DNA from 2 places in the Bacillus mesophilum genome. Region 2 is predicted to be linked to the other one. Evidence: riboswitches for the same ligand, from Rfam matches in the RefSeq annotation. Region 2 holds a riboswitch; the other holds the start of a gene.

Region 1 (12,045 bases), on a different contig from region 2:
TCTGCTGGCAAAGAGGAAGGTTCCGTAAAGAAATACCAATAAGCGATTGCTGCTAAAAGGAACACTAGGCCCCCGAGTCCTATGATGTATTTTTTCTTCTTCACCATTTACTCCACCACCTCCAGCACAGATGACTCTGAGCGGACATATAATTGCTTTTGTGGCGTTGTTATTAACAGCCCTTTTCCATCCTCTTCGATATAAGTTATAGCAGAGATACCGCTCCCCCACATTGGTGAAACCTCAATTAGCTGATATGGAAACCGTTCATTGACTACATTTTCATCTTCATACGCAATTGAATCTTCATACCACACAGCACTCATAATGGCTGCTTCCTTCATTGTTTTGATTTCATTTAGGAGGCTTTCTTTGTTTAATATTTGCTCCTCAGCTGACGGATGAATATTAATTACAGAAGCATTCTCAATGTTAGAAATATACGTAGATGGATTGTCATCAGGATAAACGAGCTGCTGAATAGGTATTGCTAACAAGGTTAATGCCAGAAAAATAAAATTCCCCATAAACGCTAGCCATGCAAATTTTCGATATGTCTCCCAGCGTCCTTCTTTTTGTTTAAGAATAAAGTACAGTACCCAGACACCAAGAGGAAGAAGCGGGATTCTTAAAAGTGTGCCAAAGAGCATCCAATGAAATGAAAAAGTAAATAAACCAATAATAAGAACAATTATAATCTTCCATATTTTCGGCTTATAAGTTTGTTTTCTATAAATTTTGTAAGCCATATATACAATAATCCCCCATCCTACAACTGAAGTCAGAACCGTCATAAGATTGAAGACAGGGTAATTTAATTCTATTTTAGGCACCTCCTTTTTTTGCTGTCACAGTGACGCCCCGGTTTTTCTTGTTTCACAGAATGTTCCACAGAACGCCATGGGAAAGTTAGCGCTCTCATTTAGTTGAAGAATCCCAGATGTTTTTTGCGTGAGCTAAGTTTTCTAGGGATATGAGGTTTTTCTGCATAGGAGGTGGACATATTTTGTTATGTTTCATGATTTTTTCATTTATTGCTTTTATATCTTCTTCTGATTGGCATTGGTGGATAGCTTCAGAAATTTGCTTTTGCAGCTTCAGCCATTCGGGCAAATATCCAGCATCCTTTGCGATCTTCTGAAAGTTTTGGTAAACATCTCTTTCCAAATAACCCTTTGGCAGAGGCTTTCCTTTTCCCTTAACTTGATCTTTCTCGCCAGTGTTTTTTAAAATATCCCCTATTAAGTCATTGTACTCTCTCTCCATCGTATTCCCCCTTTATTTTCATTTTTCTAATCGTACTTATTTAAGTTTAGAATTAATTCCTTATTTTGTAAATAGCGGTCACAGTGACGCCCCGGTTTTTCTTGTTTCACAGCAAATGTTTCACAACCGTATAGAGCCTAATCCTGTAACAGGATTAGGCTCTTTTGCTTTTTTTTGCAGAGAATTGTTCATTCCGTAATCAACCCATAAGCAGATATCTTCTTAATTCTTCGCGATACAAGCATGGAGACAACATATGCTAAAACAAAGATCGTTGTACAGATTAATAGGATGGTTGGCAAATGAATGGTGAAATCCAACCGCTTAACTCCTGCATTTGAGAGTAATAGGGACAGCATTGGATTCGTGAAAAAATAACCAAGTATTCCACCCATCACTACACCAGCTGTGACAACTGGAAGAAAACTGATCGATATTTGATTCATGAGCTGAAGGGTTGTATACCCTATTGCTTTCATGACCCCAAACTCTTTCTTACGCTTAATAATGACCGTTTTGATCACAAGATATAGAATTAGTACTACAACGAGAACAGTTATGGTCAAAACCATCAGCATCACAGCAAATACCGCAGCTGTATACATCCCCGTTTGAGTTTCAATATTATCGTCAATATCTAACGTTTCAGAAACCTGATCACCGTACTGTTGCTCAACTTTATACATAAAGTCTTTATTCGATATACCCTCCAAATAGACATATAGAGAAGTCCCTTTATATGTTGATTGTAATTGCTGCATGCCATCCATTGTCAGTGCGGCTACCTGTCCAAGATTCCCAACAGATTGACTGAGACCAGTTACGAGATAAGGCTTCTTTTCACTGCCATATTCTACTTCAACGGTATCGCCAATACCTTTATTGATTTGGCTGGACACAATCCATGAGATGGATATTTCATTTTCATGAATCGGCTGACGGCCATCATAAACTATATTATTTTCTAATTTGCTATAATCGTGTGTAACATTTGTATAAACAGTTTGATCATCAATTTTTACTGTAATTAAGTCGAATAAATTTACATTTTTCACATGATCTATTTTCTTAATGTCATTCAGCATGTCTCCTGTATCGACATCAGGTTTCACATTAACCATTACATTTGCAGGTTCAGTACCGAATATATTAATAAAGGCAGTTTTGTCTGAAGCTACATTATAGTACAGAACTGCAGAAAAGATGGCAGCTAAAGTTAATGCACTAATTATAATGAAGATCATTATATTTTGTTTTGCATTTATGAGCGTTGATTTAATCGCAAGCAGGAAATGAAGATTCCCTCTCTCTTTCTCCAATGAAAAGTAATTTTTTCTAAAACTATGCGTTTGAATGCCGCCGCGCAGTGCCTCGACAGGTAAAATCCTTCTGACTCGAAAGGCTGATAGCAGGGTAACGATCACAACTAAAAAAATGACAAGCATGATACTTACAAAATTTATTAAAACATCAAATTCCTGAAGCCATACTAAGCCAGATAAGGATGAAATAGCACCACCGAAGAAGGGCATTAAGACGTATGACAAAGCAATTCCAGCAGCCCCCGCACAAAAAACGATGACGATAAACTGCAGGATAATGGATGAAAGAATTTGCCTGCTGGTATAGCCAATTGCCTTTAATACACCTATATTTCCCATTCCATCTTCAATGCTATTAGAAACTCGGAATGTAATAACAATTAGTGATATGAGCACAATAATGGCTGCAAATGCTACCAGTATAGTCGCAATAATATTAATGGTTAACGTACTTACATTTTTCACTATTTCAATATCCAATCCTAATACATAGGAAGAAGTCTCTCCTGCAATTGTTTGCGGAAATCTCTTAGTGAAATCATTTAAAAGCTTCGGAGATTCAGTTTTTTCTTTCATCAGTGCAGATAGAATGATTCCATTTGATGAATCATCTACATGATCTGCCAGTGTTAGAAAGGCTCTCTCCGGCAGCATGAATTTCATAACTCCGATGTTGGTTGTACCCATAATGGTCGTTTCTAAGAATCCAGCTATGTGATATTCATAGACTGCACCAAGATATCTGATGGTAAAGCTATCTCCTAATTTGTATCCTCCATCCGTTTTAAAACTATAAGGAACAAAAATATCGTTGGCACTTGAAGTATCTAATTTTTCAATCAGTTTTAATGGTCCAATACTTCGGCTGTTTTCTGCATTAAAGATGGCAACACTGCTGGTTAACTCACTGCTTCCATAATTAAATTTAGCAAGGTTCATCATGACAATTTCTTCTGTCTCTGTTTTTGTTACCCCAGAGTAGTTTGTTAAAAATTCGTCATATCCTGAATGATAACTAGCTTGATCCATCATAATGGCTACATGGGGATCTCTTAATTCCTCAACTTTCCGATCAAAAAAAGGATTCATTTGGGTGATGACCATTAGGCCAATATTAAGAAGCATTGCAGCAATCGTTATAAAGATAAATAAAGAGACAGCAGCTGATTTACTTTTTCTAATATTAGCTAAGGCTAGTTTCATTATCTTCACATCACCACCCCATTTCTGCAAGGAAGTGTTTGAGCTTTTCAAGACGCTCAAGGTTCTCATTCTCACTAAATGCCCCTAGCTGCAAATCACCGCAAATGACTCCGTCTTTTAGATAAATCACGCGATTTCCCCGCAATGCCGTTTTTAGATCATGTGTAACTAAGACAATACTTTGTCCTTTCGTATTTATATCTGTAAAAACATCCAAAACACTGTCACTTGAAGCAGAATTCAGGGCACCTGTCGGCTCATCTGCAAATAATACTATCGGTCTGTTGATGATGGCTCTTACAATTCCAACACGCTGTGCTTCACCGCCGGAAAGCTGTGCTGGAAACTTAGCCCATGAGTTTTCCTCTATCCCTACTTGTTTTAGTAATTCTTTGGCTTTTTGAACGATTTCCCTCTTATTTTTACTAACTAAGAGACCGCTTGTCAGCACATTATCGAGCACACTCATATTATCAAGCAGGTAAATTTGCTGAAAGACAAACCCGCAATGCTTTCTCCTAAAAACAGCCAGCTGATCGTTGTTGAATTTTGCCAAACTTTTACCAGCAAAATCGATTTCACCTAAAGTTGGCTGATCCATACCGCTAAGCGCATAAAGCAAAGTAGATTTCCCTGAGCCAGAGCTGCCCATTATGATCGTAAAATCTCCTTCCAGTAAACTGATATCTAAGTTTTTCAAGACATGCTGCTGCGTTCCGCCACTTGAGAAGGTCTTACAAAGCTTTTCCGTTCTAATAATGGTTTTTGTCATAAGTTTGGCAACTCCCTTACTATTTAACAGAATAAAAAAGACTGTAAAAATGAGTACAGTCTTATCATACAAAATGAATTCTTATTAAATCTTTGTGCAATTCTTAACTGATTCTTAATTATTAAGCAAGCTTGATTTTAAGGGAGACAGTGAAACCTTCTTCTCGGCTGTGACAGCTAATTTGGCCGTCCATGCTTTCCATAAAGTACCTTGATATGTATAAACCCAGACCTGAACCGGTTTTTCCTTTCACATTTCTCCCCCGATAATATTTATTAAAAAGGAGAGGCACTTCATCTTCACTAATTCCCATGCCGAAATCCATTATGTGGAGTTCAAGGAAACCTTGATTAATTTGAGAGCTGATCTTGATCTGTGTACCTGCGTATTTATATGAATTACTAATAATATTATCTATGACCTGCTGCATTCTTACAGGATCGATAAGAATAATACACTGAGGCAGCGAACCATAAACAATTTGCTGATCATAATTGACGTTTTCAATCATATTATGGAGTTCTTCACTTGATACTTCAGTAACCGTTAACTTTAATTGCTGCAGCTCCTTTAAAGTAGCGTGGAACATATCCGTTATGAGCAAGTCAATTTGTTCTGCTTTCGAATAAATCGTGTTCACATGCTTTCTCACTTTCTCATCATTTGCCTGCACAAGCATTAATTCACTAACCGCTTTAATTGAAGCAACAGGTGTTTTTATATCATGACTCAATGTCGCCACCAGCTCCTTCTTGCTCTGATTAGATTCATATTCTCTTTGTTTGGCTGCATCAAGTTCTTCACGCAATAAATCAAAGCTTTCTGTGAATGCACCAAAATAATTATCCTTCTTTATAGGTAAAGGAATATCCAGATGACCTCTCGCTATATTCGCTGCAAAGTGCTGAAGCTGCTGAAATGGTTTCAATAGTGTTCTATGAATATAAACAATATAAAGAATACTAACTAGCATCAATATTCCAAATATAACACTTACAAAAGTGATTAATTCCCTCTTCATCTGCTGCAAAAGCTCTTGCTCATTATTGCGGATAATGACCTTTCCAACCGTTTCGTCATCACTCTGTATGTCTACAATAGTATCCCTATTTCTTACGGCTTCGTATAAATCGGTAAAATGATTGCCGGGTGTTTGATAGATCACGTTTGATTGATCATCAATGATAGCAAAAGACTGTTCGTTGTCACTGTTGTTGAATGGCATTTCGCTGAAATTCCTCCAATTTGCTTCAGCTGTTTTCACCACATCATTAATGGCAGCCAGATCGGCGACTGGCACATTTTTATTTTTTATAATGAGGATAGAGAAAATTAAACCTGCACTAAATACAGCAAAAATGATCATAATTAACAACTTAACTTTCATTAGCTGATATCCTCTAAAACATAACCTGTTCCCCAGACTGTTTTGATGTATTGCGGTTCCTTAGGATTTTCTTCAATTTTCTCACGCAAATGACGAATATGGACATTTAAGGTTCCGTCCCCTACAAAGGCATCTCCCCAAACATTCTGAAACAATTCATCTTTTGTGATAATTCGATTCTTATTACTCGCCAAGTAGGAAAGAAGCTTATATTCCATTGTCTTGAGCCCAATAGCAACTCCATTTACCCATACACGGTGCAGCTTTGTATCAATTTGAATATTGCCGAACTCTATAGTTTCCAGACTGCCTCTTTGACTGCTGCCATATCTTTTAAGTACAGCCTTTACTTTTGCCAATAAGATGCTCAGTGTATAGGGCTTTTGGATATAGTCATCTCCCCCTATGTTTAGGGCGATTAATACATCATCATCACTAGAACGCGCACTGATAAACAAAATCGGAATCTGTGTAGTCTGGCGCAATTTTTTACACAAGTCAAATCCTGACGTATCTCCCAAATTAATATCAAGAAGAATTAACGACGGCTGATTCGCCTCCAAAAAGCGCTCGCACTCCTCCGCCCCCGTCACAAACTCAGACTTCACATCAAACATATTAAAATACTCACAAGTCGACTCCGCCAAAGCAACCTCATCATCGACTATTAAACAATCCAGGATCATCTGCTGAACTCCTTTCGGTCTGCTTTATATTTATTGTACAAGAATATGGCGTCACTGTGACGCCCCGAAAAATATTGTTTCACAAGTTGTTCCACGGTTCGAATTAGTACTATGTGTATACACCAAAAACACCTGCATACATATGCAGGTGCCTTTTAAAAACGCGAAGAATATATTATTCCCCCTGAAAAGTCCAAAAATTATTTAATAAAAAGTTGACCAGCGGAATCACGAGAACCGTTACCAGCTCTCCCATGAAGTAATGAAAAGAAAGAATATGAACAACAAAAAATATAAGAATGACGTTCAATAAAAATCCAACCAGCGAAACTAATAAAAACCGAACTAATTTACGCTGAGTAAAACGGCTGTTAAATGTATACCGTATGTTTATTAAGAACGACACAATTGTCATGATGATAAAAGCAGCTGCAGATCCGATAACCGGATCCCATTGATATTTTTCAATGAAAATAAAAACAGAAAGAAAATATACACCCACACTGATGCAGCCGACCAAGCTATATTTTAGAAACCGTATAATTAAATCTCTCTGCAAAAGCATATATTTCCCCTCACTACCATCTACATACAGCGGATGCTAAAAATCTAGTTTTCTAAAAACCTTTTTTATAAACATGCCATTGCTCTTCATGATCGCTTTTTCTTGTAGTTGTCTTTTTCGGTTAATCAAAACAATTAATTGAAGAAAAATCACAGGCAAAAAGGATTTTTTGTATGCTAAATATTTCGGCTCCCAATCTGTTGCAAATTTACTCTTATATTCTTTTAAGCCTTTAAAGTTATATTTTTTATTTCCATAGCGATAGACCTGACGTATCATCTTTTCAGCCATAAAAGAATCCTGACCATCCCCAACATTGGAAAGAGGCGCCATTCCTAAACTGCATACTTGAAATTGATTATTTTTAGCCCATTCAAAAATGCTTAAAAATAGCATATCCATTGCACCAGGAAGACTGCTCTCGGTCTTTCTCATCAGATCAATGCTCAGTGTCTGTTTATAATCATCGGCTAATGTAGCAAACGCCGTAATTTGCCCGGAATCGTCACGCAAAAGCGCAATCGGAAAATGCGAAATATAATTTTGACAAAAAGAAACGACCGAAAAGCCCTTTTCCTTTTGACTTCCTAACCAAGAATTGGAGACTTCTTGAATTTCGGCAATCAGCATTTGTGAATGCGGAGGCTCTGCCACACTAAATGAAAAGCCGCTTCTGGAAAACTTACTCATCGTATTTCGGAATTTTCCCGCTTTTTTTCCTTCAAGTGTAAATTGATTTATCTTAATGACAGCTTCCTCACCCAGTTTTACAAATCGATAACCTCCATCATGATAAAGCTGCATGTATTGAGGAGTGACTTGGTAAAAAACCGGCTTTGCTTTTTTCCATTTACAATATTCATTAAATTCTTTAATAGCTCTGCCAAAATGTGCTTCGTCTCCGATTGGATCGCCAAGAACAACGAATTTATTAAAAATTTGCTTATACATAATTAAAACACTCTGATCACTTGACCAGAATTGTTGTTTATCTTGTAAAAAAATCAAATGCGACACATGATTGCCGCCTTTTTCTTTTAAAAAAGCTAACAGCTTATCAGAATGAACTTGCTGCTGATTTTCAGATAAATCCCTATTTACTTGTTGTCCTTGAAAATTAAAATTGAGATTTCTCATAAAAATCATAGGTCCTTCCTCCTGATAAATAGATAAATTTCACAGATTTGATCATACCATAAACGGGACCTTGTTCATATAAACAAATTATGGTCACTGTGACGCCCCGAAAAATCTTGTTTCACGAATTGTTCCACGGTTCTAAGGGAAGTAGAGTTTCTGCTGTATGTACAGTGTTTAAAACACGAAAAAACACCTACAAATTATGTAGATGCTGTTTTTTCGCAGCATTATAATACCGCCTAACCTCTATACTTAATCGCTAGCCCTTTCAAAAAGTTCCTCGCGAAATGGTCCATACAAACTTTATAGTTTTTATGACCTTCTTTTCTTAAAAATGCACCAAGTTCACCTTTTGATACGTTTAAGCCGGCATATTTGAATATTTCAATCATGTCTTCTGTTGTGAGAGACAAGGCGATTTTAACCTTCTTTAAAAGGATGTTATTCACGCTTGAGTTATTTTTGATGGGTGGTTCGGGAGTAGTTTCTTGGCCTGGTTTTGGCTCTTGCTTCCCTCTTTTATAAATAATGAAGCCATTTAAGAATGAATTCAGCATGCTGTTTGTTAGCTTAATTCTGTCTGTCTCTTCTTCTTCGTCTTCTTTCTTGAGAATCCTCACTACCTCTGGAACGGTAACCTCGTGGCCACCGAGTTTAAAAATCTCTGCCATTTGGCTATTTTTGATTTCTAACGCATATCTTAAACGGATTAATAGATCATTATTATCGATCATTCTACTTCCTCCTATAACTTGTACGGTTCTGCTTAAAAAAACTTGTGGAATACCTTCTAAAAGGCATTACTCATTTTAACATAAAATCATTTGATCTTCGTTCAATTCATAAAGTTTCCGTTAAACCTCTTTCAAGGTTTGCTAATATTCTTATCATAACCAATTATCTCTCCAAAAATGAAAGAGCCCTCCATATGGAGAGGCTCTTTTCTTTTTTAAGGCAGCAAAGCAAAAGAACGAACTGGAAAACCTGTAGCCTTTTCGGGCTTTGCACAAATATTGAAGATAACAGCACCTTTGGCCGGCAATTTATTGAGATTGGTTAATAATTCAACCTGATAGGTATCCTGTTCCAGTACATAGTATTCTCCAATTAGAGATCCATTTTTACGAACATCGATCGCTGCATCCGTATCAAATGTTTCATGTCCAACAGCCTTTATATTTCTTTCTTCAAATAAGAATTTTAAAGCCTCGATCCCCCAGCCTGGAGTGTGGCTATTTCCCTCTGTATCCTTATTCTCAAAAGCAGTCTTGTTCGGCCAGCGAAGACTCCAATCCGTACGCAATGCGACAAAGGAGCCTGCTTCGATGGTTCCATGCTCCTCTTCAAATTTTAGAATATCTTCAACACCTAGAATAAAATCATTATTTTCTTCCGCTTCCTTTGATTGATCAATGACAACCAAAGGCAGAACCAATTCCTTTAGGCCGAGTTCCTCTAAGTAACGCTTATTGCGAACAAAATGAATAGGAGCATCAATATGGGTACCATACTGTCCAGGAAAATTAAAACGCTGTGCAAAAAAGCCATCATCATGTGTAAAAAGTGTTTGAATTTCTGCATCTTCAAATGCAGCGAAATGAGGAGAATCTGGTCCAAATGTATGTGTGAGATCGACCCATTCCTTCCCTTTCAGTACCTCAATAGCCTGCAATAAATCATTCGCATTTTTTACAGTTGACATTACCAGCACCTCACCAATCTTTATAAAATAAAAAACCCTCTTCACAAATAAGAAGAGGGATAAATAAACATAAACTGCTGCCGCTCTTCTTATCTTCTAGCACACGCTACTGGAATTGGCACAAACTTAAAAGTTCGCTGCCGAGGCTTTACAGGGCCAGTCCCTCCACCTCTCTGGATAAGAAAAATTTTCTAAATATTAAGTTATTGTATTTACCATATAGTTAATATACTCACCTGTCAATACAAAAGTATTTATCTTTCATTTGACAAGTGAAGCGGCAGAAACTCAGCCAGCTGCTGTTCATGCTTATCAAGCATGATCTGTTCAGCCTTAATGCCTTGCTCCAGAAGCACTTTGATATTCTGCACAAGGAATTCGTCACTGCCGACAACATAGTAGAGACCATCTTTGTCTGCAGCCAGATTTTTCACTTCTTCGTAGTATTCTTCACGGTTATCAACGAACTGTGATGTAACCTTTTTATCTGGTGCAGATGCAAAAACATCTGTGAACAAGAACTGCTTTGATGAATCGATGTTTAAGGAATGAATTTGATTAACATTGTCAGCTCTGTTTAAGAAATCAAGTAAGAGCGGTCTAAAGGTTGCCAGGCCGACACCTGATGACAGCAGATAAATATTTTTCCCTTCTCTTTTCAGCGGAACATTTGAGTGGGTCTTAAAGATGGCAACTTCATCGCCAACTGTAAGGTTTTTTAGTATCGTTTTGAATTCAGAGCATTGCTCTCTAATGCGTGTTGTGATTCCAATCGCATTTTCATGAGGTAAAGTGGAGATGGACATATGGCGAATCAAACTGCGGTTGGGTTTATCTCCTGCATTAAAACCTTCTAATGCGAAGTGGGTGTGAGAACCTTCTTCCCATGTAAAATCTTGCGGACAGGCAAGCAGGTACGTTCTCACCTCAGGTGTTTCTTCAATAATCTTGTTAATTTTCACCCAATATATTTGCATGGTGATCCTCCTCATTGTGTGTTCCATTTTCATCTAATAATTTAATAATCTAATAAACAGCTATCGGCCCATAAGGACCTTCAATAATTTCAATTTTCGTTTCAAAAATATCTGTTAAAAGTTTTGGATCCATAACCTCTTCTACAGTGCCAAAAGCCGCAATTTGTCCTTCTTTCATTGCACAAATCCGATCAGAATATTTAGCAGCGAAATTGATATCATGCATAACAGTCAAAATGGTTCTGCCAAATTCATTCGCAACATGCCGCAAATATTCCATCATTTGAACAGATCGGGCAACATCAAGATTGTTTAAAGGCTCATCCAGAAGCACATATTCAGTTTCCTGGCAAAGCACCATTGCGACATATGCTCTTTGTCTTTGGCCGCCTGAAAGCTCATCTAAATATCTGTCTTCCAGATCCGTTAAGTCTAAGAAATCGATATACTTAGAGATAATCTCTTCATCTTCTCTCGTTAATCTTCCCTTTGAATAAGGAAAGCGTCCAAACCCGGCCAGCTGTCTAACCGTTAGCCTCGTCACAAAATGATTTTCCTGCCGCAAAATGGTAACAATTTTCGCTAAGTCATTTGATTTCGAAGAAGTAACATCCATATTCGCTACCATGATCTGACCTTCATCCAAATCCAGAAGCCTTCCAATCATTAATAGTGTCGTAGACTTTCCAGCACCATTGGGTCCAATTAAAGAAGTGAACCCAGCCTTTGGTATTTCAATATTCAAAGGTCCAATTTTTACTTCTTCCGTATATAGCTTTCTAGCATTTTCAATCTTTATCATAGCGACCTCTTCCTTAAAATGACGATTAGAAATACGATTCCGCCAAACAGTTCAATAAAAACGGAAACAGCTTGAGAATTAAATACATGATACATTAAAAAGTATGCACTCGTTAAAACAAAGAACCCGATAGCAAGAGCCATTGGAAAAATATATTTGTGATCATAAGTTGGCGCAGCCTGATAACTCAAAATGGCAACTAAAAAGCCAAAGAACGTAAGCG
Region 2 (12,045 bases):
TGTTGGAATCATTCCAGAATTAAAGGATACAAGTGATATATAAATTGCTGAGAGAAACACTGTAATAAACACTGAGATATAACGTAATAACCTTAAAAATGACCCGGCAATCCAGCGTTCATAATAATCATCTGGAGATTGAAGAAGCATATCTACTTTTGTCGGAGCAATTAAAGCGAAAGGAGAGCCATCTACAATTATTCCCACACGCCCTTCCTTTAGAGATGCAAGCACTTTATCAAGCCGCTCGGTATTTTGTATTTGCGGAAAGGGGGTATAATGCGTATCCTCTATCAGTTCTTCTAGAACACCTGAGTCTAATATGTCTTCTTTTTTTACTTTTTCAATTCGAGAAAGAACCTCATCAACAAGGGACTGCTTCGCCAAATTATTGTTATAGACAACAGCAATTTCTTTTTTTTCTTCCGAACCCGTTTTTATTTTCCTGACAACTGTGCTTTGATCTTTTGTGCTCTGTCTAATGAGAGCAATATTATCGCTCAAGCTTTCGATCAGAGAAATTTTAGGCCCTCTGACTACACGTTCGGTTGTAGGTTCTGCCAAGCTTCTTGTTTTAGAATTTGGAAGATTAAGAAGAAGAGCTTCCTGTTTTCCTTCCAAAACAAGTGCAATCTTTCCATCAAACAACTCGGTAACCAGCTCTTCTTCTTTATGTGCCACGTTGATTAAAAATGGCTGAAAAAAATGCATTAAGTCATCATAAGAGTGGATTTTGTCTGCGTATGAACTGGTGAGATCTTGAGCCAGTTTCCAATATTCAGTGTAATCAATAACTCCATTTATAAAAATAAAAAATGCTTTTCGAGAAAGGATCGTTATTTCTGTGAATTGGACATCATCCTGATTCTTGGTTAAAGCTTTTAATGAATCTTCAGTGAAGGTTCGTTTTCCTTTATTGAACATATTCTCACCCTTGTTTTCATAAGTATTTGTATTTTTTGCATGTGCTTGATAAATATTCATGAAGTAGATCCATTCTTTTTAAGTGACTTCTATCCTGTGTTAGAATGAAAAGCAGGAAAAATGAAAAGGGAGATGAATGAAATGTACCGTCAAGTAAATGATTTCTTAAATGAGTGGAATGCTGAAGCTGTTAGTACTATAGCCGTAATGGATGCATTAACAGATGAAAAATTGGGACAGGCAATTACTGAGGGACACAGTACCCTTAGATGGTTAGGCTGGCATCTGGCAACAAGCCCAGTATTCTTCGCAAGCTTAGTTGGTGTGAACCTTGCACCTCCAACAGAAAAAAAAGAAGAAGAAATGACTGCTGCTGATATTCAGATTGCCTATAGAAAAATAGCAGAGGAATTAAAGTCTGCAGCGGAATCGACCCTGACGGACGATCAGCTTACTGAAACAATTGATTTTGGAGGTCCGACAGCGAAGGGATCTATTCTTAGCAAATTGATCCTGCATCAAACACATCACCGTGGACAGATGACTGTTTTACTTCGCCAGGCGGGGCTGCCTGTACCTGGGGTTATGGGGCCAACAAAAGAACAGCAACAGGGATAATTCATCATAAAAGCCGGTTCTCTAATAAAAGAGTGCCGGCTTTTTTGGGTTATTGTGCTATGACTTTGTGATTGCAATTCATAAAGAGAACATAAAATTATTTGCTTTGCACATGCTATTAAAGATATTCCTTTTTGAATATCCGGAACTACATCCTAACTACGAGGTGATTTTATAATGAGTTACCGCAATCGATTAGACGAGCACTCTGCACAGTTTCATCATAACTGGACAAGGCCAAAACGTTCTAAATCGCAGGTGAATGGGCATACAGAAATGTCGCAAACGAATATTATCTTGCGCAGTAATGCCAAAGCCCATCGCTGGTAAGTAGTAGGAAAAGGTGAAGGTGTAATTGGAATAGGGCAATCGATATTGCCAGAGCAAAAAGACCTTGGGAAAATCCCTTAGGTCTTTTTGTACCTAATTTAGTTTCCTTCTCATAATAAAGGGTCGAACGTTCATACTAACAGGCAAGGAGGAGATCGTCTTGGAGCTTATAATCATGTGTGTGATCGCCTGGTTTACAGTTGCTATTTTCATATTTCTGCCTTATAAAATGTCTGTTGCAGCCAATATACTCACCTATTTAATGATTGCCGTTGTAGATATTAACAAAATATCTTTCCTTGCCTATCATTATCAGTGTATTAAAATTAGCTCTGATACCATACGTTTTATCTCATTTATTGTATACCGGGATATCATTTTTTCCTTTTTGCTTCTCATCCTGGTGAACATCTGGTTTGCTTACGATCATAAATGGATTCGGTTCCTTTCTGCTGTGAGTATTTTGGGGACTATATCTATCCTGCGTGCAGTCCTCAGTTCATTGTCCATTTTCACGTATGAGCACTGGTCTTATATACAGGAGCTTATAATGGATGTTGTCATGTTGTTTCTTACGGTTTTGATCGCATACGTTTCTCGCAAAATTACAAAAGGAATGAAGACAAGTGGAAAACATCTTGTATGAGCAAGGTTTTAATGCCAATGAAATGGTTGTCCTGGGGATGATTATTATAGGAGGACTTATTGTTATGGTTCTTCCTAAAATATTATCGAAGGCATCAACGGTTTTCAGTTTATTATTTGGAGTGACAACTGGGCTGATGTTTGATCACACATTAGCCGCACCTCCATTAGATCTATACGATGTAAATGATCAGGCAATCTATCAGACGTTTGATATGTTCAGTTATTTAATGTATGCCCCATTTGGGTATATATTTATTTATATCTATCGGCGTTTTAATATAACAGGCTGGAAGGTTATTCCTTATATTTTAGGCTGGAGTGCTCTAGCCATTCTTGTTGAAGTATGGGCAATTAAAGTGGGTATCTTTCACTTTAAGAACGGCTATCGTTCCTCATACTCTATTCCTATTTACCTTTTGGTTCAATCTGTGCAGTTATTTCTATATAGAAAAGTTTTTATGCCTCATGATGATGATAAGGGGGCGAACTAAGCAGCTCCCTTCATGTTGGTTTTAGCAATAATAGCACATGGCTGAACGATAGCGGTTTTACAATATTTAGCCGGATCTCCTCCAGAACCTCTTTCTTTCGCACCTTTGCTCTAAAAACTCCAAAAAATTCTTCAGATTGCTGTTCCGATCCAAATATAAAATGTCCATATATCAACTAAGATATTGTTACAATTCCCTTGGTTTATGATTGTAGTTTCTGGATTTTCTAATTTTTTTCTGAGTTAAATCTTTAAATAAGAAAAGAGAATCTGTTTCAAAAGAATCATAATTAATTTTCTGTAGTGTAAAGATATCTTTACTTTTTCTTTTGGAACATGTTATACTCTGTGTAAAGATATCTTTACATGGATGGCGGGGAATCATTTGAAGGTTACCAATCGAATTAAGGAAATCAGACTCGCGAAAGGAATTAGCCAAGTTGAGATGGCAGAGGCATTGCAAATTACGAGGCAGACGATCAATGCAGTTGAAAAGCATAAATATAATCCTAGCCTTGAGCTTGCTCTTAAAATGATTAAATATTTCGATGTGCCAATCGAAGAATTATTTACATTGGAGGAAGATACTAAATGAAAAATCTGCAGTATTTAGCATTGGGGTTTATTGTTGTATGTATGGGTGCAGGTATTCTGATTGCCAAATGGATGATTCCAGACTTGGCATGGAGCGCCGTTGCTGCCGGTATAGGCGGAACAGTAGCAGGTGTTGGACTTGTGGCTGCGGCCGCTAAGATTCGTGAAATAAAAAAAAGAGATCATGTACCTGATGTGGATGAAAGAACATGGAATAACATGAAGAATTTTTATGCAATTGCTCTATACTTTGTCTTGATTGGCAGCATGGCTGTTGTGATTGTACTAGTTGGGTTAGGGCATGAAACAATAGAACTTGGAGCAATCAGCCTCTATTTACTGTTTTTGTTTATGGTTCTTGCCATTGGATCATTTATAGTCAAAAGAGCATAATAGGGTAGTTCCCTGAACTGGGCATCTCGCTTTTCATTGTCTTGCTTAAAATAGGCTGCAGTTTTGTATTGATTATTTACAATAATTGTATTAGAATAAATATAATTTCATAATCTTATCCAGAGAGGTGGAGGGATTTGGCCCTTTGAAGCCTCGGCAGCAGACTCAAGCTTTGAGCACTGTGCCAATTCCAACAAGCGTATTTGCTTGGCAGATAAGGAGAACGGTTAATTAAATCTCATCTTACGCTGTCAAAAGCATAAGGTGGGATTTTTTTGTGTCTGCTAAGTATTGAATTCTGCCCGGAAAGAACTAGGACGCTGTGTGCTACTTAACAGCAACACTTGTCAGTATTAATCTGACTAATTCGATAAGAATAATATCTTTTAAATGAGGTGGAGAAATGATAAGGCATATTTCAATTCAATGGGAAGATCGAAAACTGGCAGCAGCGATTCATTATCCAGATTTATATGGGAAAGAAAATAAAAAATATCCCGTCATCGTAATTTGTCACGGATTTGTAGGCTCGAAGGTAGGAATTAATCGTCTCTTTGTCAAAGCATCTCAAGAATTATCACTGGAGGAATGTGTAATTGTTCGCTTTGACTATGCAGGATGCGGTGAGAGTGAGGGAGATTACGGGCAAAGCTGTATTGATGATTGGATTCTCCAGACAAAATCAATCATCAACTATTCACTCGAGATTGAACATATAGACCGGGAACAGTTAGTGCTTATAGGGCATAGTCTTGGAGGTGCAGTGGCTCTCTTGACTGCTACACAGGATCAGAGAATTAAAAGACTTGTGTTGTGGAGCGCTGTTGGCCAGCCATTTAAGGATATAACCTCTATTGTAGGAGAAGAAAGACTGGAAGTATTGAAAGAGAGCGGTGAATTTGATTACCAGGGATATTATTTACGAGAAAAGTTTATAGAATCACTAAAAAAATATCATCCGCTAAAACTTGTATCTAAATTTAATGGAGATGTTCTGCTAATACATGGTTCGGCAGATGAAGAAATTAGCGTGAACCATTGCTACAATTATTATTATGCATTTCGGACGCGTAAACAGGGAATATGTGATAAGAGAATTATCAATGGAGCCAACCATACGTTTTCATCTGCGGCGACATATAAACAGCTGATTCACGAAACAAAGTTATGGATTGGGCAGAGACATACGCTGGTCATTTAGTATGAACAGAACGCAGAAAACGAGCGGGAAAAGCGGTAAGTGAGAAAGAGGCTTTTAATCACTTCCGCTCTTTTTTCTTTTCTTAAAATAGTTATTTAGTAAATAAAGAAAGAATGTCATGACAGCCAGATATAAAGGCAGCAGTCCTGTGGAATGCTTCAATGTTACCGGTTCCCCAAATACGTCCCATTCTTCATTTGTTTCATCAACATTCTGCTGAATGGGTGCACAAAGAGGCACTTTCCAGAATCCGAATTCCTTATTGGCGAAAACCAGTATTTTATCTCCTGCTTTATATGTGTTTCCCCAAACGTTATCCTCATATATTTTAACCTCCATCGTGTTTACACCTTTCCATGACTGTACAACTTCAAGTTTAGTATTTTTGGTCAGGTCACTGCTGCTGATCACTTTACCGATAAAAACAGCTTCATAGTCATGTATGGCCTGCAAGGGCTCTGGTATTGCACAATCAAGAGCATATATCTTAGAGGGAAATACTAAAAAGGCTAACAATAGGATAATCAGAGTGGTTTTTTTGTAAGATCTCATATTTTACTTAAAGATGAAAACTGCCTTCCAATGTAGCCGGGAGAAATTGGTGTAAGTCCCAGCTCTCTTGCCCAAACCGAGAGCTGCCCAATATGATGAATTTCATGCGCCACTAAATGATGCAGAATATCAGATACCGTATAAAATTCATCTTCCCATGGAATATAAACTTTTTGGTTGTATGTATGTGGCTCTATTCCAGTCATAAAAGCCTTATTCTCAGATAATGTTTGCTGAGTGAGAATTTTTAGCTGTTCTAAACTTTTATAGGAGTCGAAGTCAAAAATCACATCGTCCTGACTTTGGATCGCACGCAGCCAGCTATACTCTACATCGATAATATGAAACAGTGTATATTGAATACTGCCGACACCGCCGACTCGCTTTTGCAGCAATACTTCTGATGAAAGCTGCTCACACCAATGCAGCCATTCATCTCGAACTTGCCAGTTATACTCAAAAAAAGACAGCATCATAACTCCCCCTTTATTTAATACATACTATTCTATTTTTTACTCGAGAATCCTCTAGGTATTTGGTTCTTCTAGTGAGGTGATTAAGAAATTCCGCTATTTTCATAGGTTTTCCTCCAATCCTTTTTGGTAGAGGTGCGTATGGATAATAGGAAGGAGTGAAGTAGAGTATGAGAATACAGAATAGGCGCCGGACGAGAGGCCCTGGCTTCTGCCTGTCTGGTGGCTACCGCTATTGCGGTCCAGGCTGCAGCGGTCCGGGAGAGCCGATCAATTATGTGGATTACTGCTGCAAGAAGCACGATGAGTGTCTTAGTGAATATGGAGACAGCTGCAGATGCGATCAAGTATTGATTCAATGTGTGGAGTCAAAATTGAACAATTGTACAGACGAAGGAAAGAAAGCTCGATTAATATCGCGATTCATGAAATTTAGAATGTCGATGAGATGCGGACGATGGGTTGAATAGTCTTTTTGAATCGTATCCAGCTTCAGAGCCAAAAAAGGGAGAGGAGCTCCCTTTGTGTTTGGCGGATATCGGCTTTCCAGAGCGGCTTGCCTCCGCTTTTTTTAATCAAATCTTCTGCTAATCTCTAAAGAGGTGAAAAAAGATCTTTCAATGATTATTTTTAATTCAAATAATCGCTTTTTCAACTGACGAACTCAGTAATTTAGACGAAACAGACCCAGAAAGCCCCGAATAGAGTGTTCCGGGCGTTTTTGGTCTTTACTCCGATCAAGCCCACCACATCTCAGCTGCTGGCTCACTGAATAAAAGCGGTTTCAAGTTTGCTGCTGCTTTAGAAAAGCCTTCTTCTACGGACATTAACCCATCTTCATGCTCAATGCTGACGACATAATCATATCCGTATAAACGAAGAGCGCTAATCATGTCTGCCCACGTTTTGGTGTCATGTCCATACCCGACAGTCCGGAAATTCCATGAGCGGTTTTGCATTTTGCTGTAGTCAGTCATATCCGTTATTCCATTTCTATTCACATTCTGCTGATCAATGATGGTATCTTTGGCATGGAAGTGGAAAATAGCATTTTCTCTGCCAAGAATCTTAATCGCCTCGACAGGATCAATGCCTTGCCACCACATGTGGCTGGGATCAAGGTTAGCACCAATTGCACTGCCGCAATGTTCCCGCAGCTTCAGCATGGTCGCAGGTGTGTGAACAGAAAAACCGCCGTGAAGCTCGAGGCCGATTTTCACGCCGAGCTCTACAGCTCGTTCATTCTTTTTGCTCCAATACGGAATGATTTTCTCCTCCCATTGCCACTTTAGCACTTCCTGAAAATCATGAGGCCACGGAGCTACTGGCCAGTTCGGGTAGAGAGCATTCTCGTGATCTCCCGGACAGCCGGAGAAAGTGTTCACTACTGGAATCTCAAGCTCCGCTGCAAGCTCCATCGTTTTGTTCAGCAGTATATCTGCTGGTTCGGATATAGCTTTTTGCGGGTGAAGGTGGTTCGAATGGCAGCTTAACGCACTGACAATTAAACCATGGCTATTAATATCCTGTTTAAATTGATTAAGGGCACTGCGATCACCGAGCAATGTATCGATTGAACAATGGGCATCTCCCGGATAGCCGCCAGTGCCAAGTTCAATTGCTTCAATTCCTTTAGAAGAAACAAATTGAAGCATGTCATGAAATGATTTATTTGAGAATAAAACTGTAAAGACACCTAATTTCAAAATAGACCCCTCCAATTATTATTTTCAGAAAATAAAGAAATGTAATCCGTTACATAAACTAAGTTATTAAAAAAAACATGATAAATCAACTGTTTTATGAAATTAATTTTTAGTATTGACAGATAATTCCGTGTGTAATATCATCGAGTTGAAATCGATTACATCGTTAGCGGTTCAGCAATACAGAAAGTAGGCACAAAAATATGGCGAATATCCAGCAGGTTGCAAAGCTAGCAGGTGTATCTGTTGCAACCGTCTCGAGAGTACTAAACGGACAAAGAACAGTCAGTGCAAAAACTAGATTTAAAGTTGAGCAGGCAATTGAAAAATTAAATTATGAACCGAGTATGCTTGGCCGAAATTTAAGAAACTCTGAAAGCAGAATGCTGCTGATCTTAATTCCAGCGATCACAAACCCATTCTATTCGGAGGTTATTAAAGGGATTGAGCATATAGCGATCAGTTCAAACTATAATATTTTGCTCTGTGAAACCGATTCAAGTCCTGAGCGTGAAAATATTTATTTTGACCTGGTAAGAACAAAAATGGCAGATGGCATTATATCAATGGACCCTGCTGTTAATACCGAAACACTAAAAGTTTTGGCAAAAAAACATGCGATTATTCAATGCAGCGAGTACACGCCAGACAGCGGGATTCCTTATGTGACAATCGATAACGAAAGGGCCTCTTACCAAGCAGTCAAGCATTTAATACAACTAGGGCATAAAGAAGTTGCGATCATTAACTCAGATGAGAAGTACTTGTACGCCAGACAAAGAATGATGGGCTATAAACGGGCAATCATGGAGCATGGATTAGAACTCAATGAATCGTATATCATCCATACACAGCAGCTTGGGTTTGAGCAAGGACAGCAGGCAATGAGGAAGCTTTTGAGTCTAAAAGAGCGACCAACTGCCGTATTTACAGTATCGGATTTGCTTGCCATTGGGGCATTAAAAGAAATAAATAGCCAAGGATTGCTGGTGCCAAATGACATTGCCGTAGCAGGGTTTGATAAAATCGATTTTTCGAATATGACCAATCCAACTTTGACAACGGTTGCACAGCCGATGTATAAAATGGGAACCATTGCGGCGGAAATGCTCATTGCAAAAATAAAGGGTCAAGAAGTAGAAAATGTGATTTTAGACCATGAATTAGTCATACGCCAATCAACTTTAGGATAGACATCAGCTAAGATCAGCGCTCTGTTATTAATGATTTGATAATAGAGCGCTGGCCTTACATGTAAATGTAATCGATTACATTATAGGCGGCATGATGTAAAACTAAAAAAGGGGTGGATCGCTTGAAACGCTTATTAATGGTTGGACTTACTGTTTTTTTACTAACGATTCTTGCGGCGTGCAGTGAAGAGGGCAATGGAGACGGCAACGGAGAAACTGACGGCGAAAAAAGTTTGAAAATTGGGATTTCTCTTCCTTCCGCTACACATGGCTGGATGGGAGCGCTAATTGAGGAAGCTGAAAACCAGGCGAAAGAGTTAAAAGAAAGTGAAAACATTGATTATGTGATCACTAATGCTGCAGATCCAAATAAACAGGCCAATGATGTAGACGATCTTATTTCTCAGGAAGTAGATGTTATTGTCATGCTGCCGATTGAATCAGCTGCCTTGACACCTGTTGGGCAAAAGATCAAAGATGCTGGAATTCCGCTTGTCATTGTGGATAGAGAATTAGAGAATGATGCGGCAACAGTTGTCGTGAAAGGCGATAATGAAGGAATCGGTGTAAATGCAGGAAAGTACTTTATTGAACAGTTAGGCGGAGAAGGAAAAGTGGTTGAAATCACAGGACCGCCTAGTTCTGTAACGGAACAGCGCGGATCAGGCTTTAAAGAAGCAATGGAAAGTGAAGAAGGAATGGAAGTGATCGCTTCACAGAGCGGTGATTTCTCTACAGAAAAATCTCTAACTGTTATGCAAAACATCCTTCAGGCACATCCCGAGATTGATGCTGTGTTTACACAGGATGATGGAATGGCTTTAGGTGTTATTCAGGCAATTAAAGAGGCAGGAAGAACAGATATTCAATTTGTTACTGGTGCAGGCGGTGCTAAGGAAGTATTTGAGAATATGAAAGAGGATGGCTTAATTAAAGCAACTTTCCTTTATTCGCCAACAATGGTGAAGGATGCGGTTGTAATCGCAGGGGATATTGCAAAGGGTGAAGATCCTTCAGAATCAATGGTTGTTAAAGAGGCTACACAGGTTACAAAAGAAAATGCTGATGAGTTCTACAATCCTGATTCAAAGTTTTAATAAATGAGGAAGGAAATGTAAAAACGTTTCCTTCCGCTGCTTTGCCTATTGTCAAAGTGAAGGGGTGAGAAAATGGAGAATAAAGTCTACTTAGAAATGAGAAATATTAAAAAATCTTTTAATGGAGTCAAGGTGCTTAAAGGTGTTTCACTTCAGGTTCAAAAAGGCGAGGTTCATGCCCTGCTTGGAGAAAATGGGGCTGGCAAATCAACGCTTATGAATATATTAGGAGGAGTTCATCAGCCGGATTCTGGAAGCATTACAATAGAAGGACGCGATGTGAAAATGTCCGATCCGCGTGAATCAAAAGCAAATGGAGTCAGCTTTATCCATCAAGAGTTAAATGTTGTCCCTGATTTAATGGTTTATGAAAATTTATTTTTAGGAACAGAGATTAAAAATAAATTTGGCTTTCTAAATGTTGAGGAGATGTGCAGGCAGACTGCCGATATTTTAGGGCGGCTTGGAGTGGAAATTCATCCGAAAAACTATGTCCGGGAACTCGATAATTCTTATAAGCAATTTATTGAAATAGCGAAATCATTACTTCATAAATCAGAACTGATTATCATGGACGAACCAACCTCCTCACTAGCTGATCATGAGGTAGAGCGGCTGTTCACTTTTATTCGTAATCTAAAGGAGACTGGCGTTTCCATCATTTACATTTCCCATAAGCTTAAAGAGATTGAAGAGATCTGTGATCGTTTTACGGTGCTGCGTGATGGAGAGCTTGCAGGAGCAGGAATTGTAAAGGAATTCAAACTGGATCAAATTACAAAGCTAATGGTAGGGAAGGCGATCTCGAATGAACGGTTTGAACACAAGGAAAGTCAGGAAGCTGTTCTGTTAGAGGTAAATAACTTAAGCAGTGAAGGGTTATACAAAAATATAAATTTTTCCGTAAAAGCCGGAGAAGTAGTAGGATTTACGGGTCTTGCTGGAGATGGAAGAACAGAGCTGTTTGAAAGTATTTTTGGCTATCGAAAAAAATACACGGGTCAAATTAAGGTTCGCGGCCAAGTGTTAAAAATAGATCATCCGCAAAAGGCTGTCAAAGCGAAAATTGGTTTTGTTCCAAAAAACCGAAAAGAGAATGCCATAATCAAAGATTTAAGTGTTATTCATAATATGAGTCTTTCATCATTATCCAAGTTTAATAGAAATGGACTGCTGGATCAAAGCCTTGAGAGAAAGCGATTCAGACATTATAAGGATTTACTGAATATTAAAGTTCATGATCCGAATATCACGATCGATAAACTTAGCGGAGGAAATCAGCAAAAGGTAATGCTGGCAAAGTGGCTGGAGGCAGACCCTGATATCCTCATTTTCGATAATCCTACACAGGGTATTGATGTTGGAGCAAAGCAGGAGATCTATGAGCAAATTCTCGCGTTAGCAGCGATGGGGAAAGCGATCATCATTTTATCCTCAGAAGCACCTGAGATTCTTAGGCTCTGCCAGAGCATATATGTTATGTATCAAGGAGAAATCGTATCCTCATTTAATGGTAATAGAGCCACAGAGGATATGATCATGAGCTATGCTACAGGAGCAAAAAGGGAGGATGAACAGATTGGCTAATCCAGAATTAAAAGAACCCGCAAACCAAGGATCTGCCATGGGAAGTGCAAAATCACGTCTTACATGGATTTGGTCAGAATATAGCGTTATTATTGCTTTTGTCATTATTTTTATTTTAGCTGCCATTGTGAATCCAAGATTCTTAGATATTAATAATCAGCTGAATATACTAATGCAGGTTTCTATTATTGGAATTGTTGCTCTCGGTATGACAGTGGTTATGCTGTCCGGCGGGATTG

The links. A riboswitch is a leader RNA that binds a small molecule or an ion and turns the genes downstream of it on or off. The one in region 2 is predicted to bind S-adenosylmethionine.
Positions count from the first base shown of each region.
Region 1: another riboswitch for S-adenosylmethionine. It lies ahead of F7732_RS13485 (cyclase family protein); the one in region 2 lies ahead of F7732_RS18505 (alpha/beta hydrolase family protein).

Region 1 covers NZ_WBOT01000004.1:59,154-71,198, reverse strand. The annotation lists gene F7732_RS13535 (hypothetical protein) at 1-107, opposite strand, end outside; gene F7732_RS13530 (hypothetical protein) at 108-749, opposite strand; gene F7732_RS13525 (DnaJ family domain-containing protein) at 919-1,266, opposite strand; gene F7732_RS13520 (ABC transporter permease) at 1,455-3,791, opposite strand; gene F7732_RS13515 (ABC transporter ATP-binding protein) at 3,802-4,563, opposite strand; gene F7732_RS13510 (HAMP domain-containing sensor histidine kinase) at 4,685-5,950, opposite strand; gene F7732_RS13505 (response regulator transcription factor) at 5,950-6,636, opposite strand; gene F7732_RS13500 (GtrA family protein) at 6,812-7,201, opposite strand; gene F7732_RS13495 (phosphatidylglycerol lysyltransferase domain-containing protein) at 7,238-8,347, opposite strand; gene F7732_RS13490 (YehS family protein) at 8,581-9,072, opposite strand; gene F7732_RS13485 (cyclase family protein) at 9,291-10,043, opposite strand; SAM riboswitch class I at 10,130-10,227, opposite strand; gene F7732_RS13480 (dihydropteridine reductase) at 10,298-11,020, opposite strand; gene F7732_RS13475 (iron ABC transporter ATP-binding protein) at 11,070-11,822, opposite strand; gene F7732_RS13470 (iron chelate uptake ABC transporter family permease subunit) at 11,819-12,045, opposite strand, start outside.
Region 2 covers NZ_WBOT01000007.1:92,428-104,472, reverse strand. The annotation lists gene F7732_RS18540 (spore germination protein) at 1-984, opposite strand, end outside; gene F7732_RS18535 (DinB family protein) at 1,066-1,542, shown strand; gene F7732_RS18530 (YpzG family protein) at 1,720-1,872, shown strand; gene F7732_RS18525 (hypothetical protein) at 2,033-2,518, shown strand; gene F7732_RS18520 (hypothetical protein) at 2,499-3,011, shown strand; gene F7732_RS18515 (helix-turn-helix transcriptional regulator) at 3,396-3,605, shown strand; gene F7732_RS18510 (hypothetical protein) at 3,602-3,997, shown strand; SAM riboswitch class I at 4,110-4,218, shown strand; gene F7732_RS18505 (alpha/beta hydrolase family protein) at 4,401-5,198, shown strand; gene F7732_RS18500 (hypothetical protein) at 5,253-5,750, opposite strand; gene F7732_RS18495 (DinB family protein) at 5,747-6,223, opposite strand; gene F7732_RS18490 (Parvovirus coat protein VP1-like protein) at 6,394-6,693, shown strand; gene F7732_RS18485 (sugar phosphate isomerase/epimerase family protein) at 6,961-7,929, opposite strand; gene F7732_RS18480 (LacI family DNA-binding transcriptional regulator) at 8,133-9,122, shown strand; gene F7732_RS18475 (substrate-binding domain-containing protein) at 9,236-10,219, shown strand; gene F7732_RS18470 (sugar ABC transporter ATP-binding protein) at 10,292-11,806, shown strand; gene F7732_RS18465 (ABC transporter permease) at 11,799-12,045, shown strand, end outside.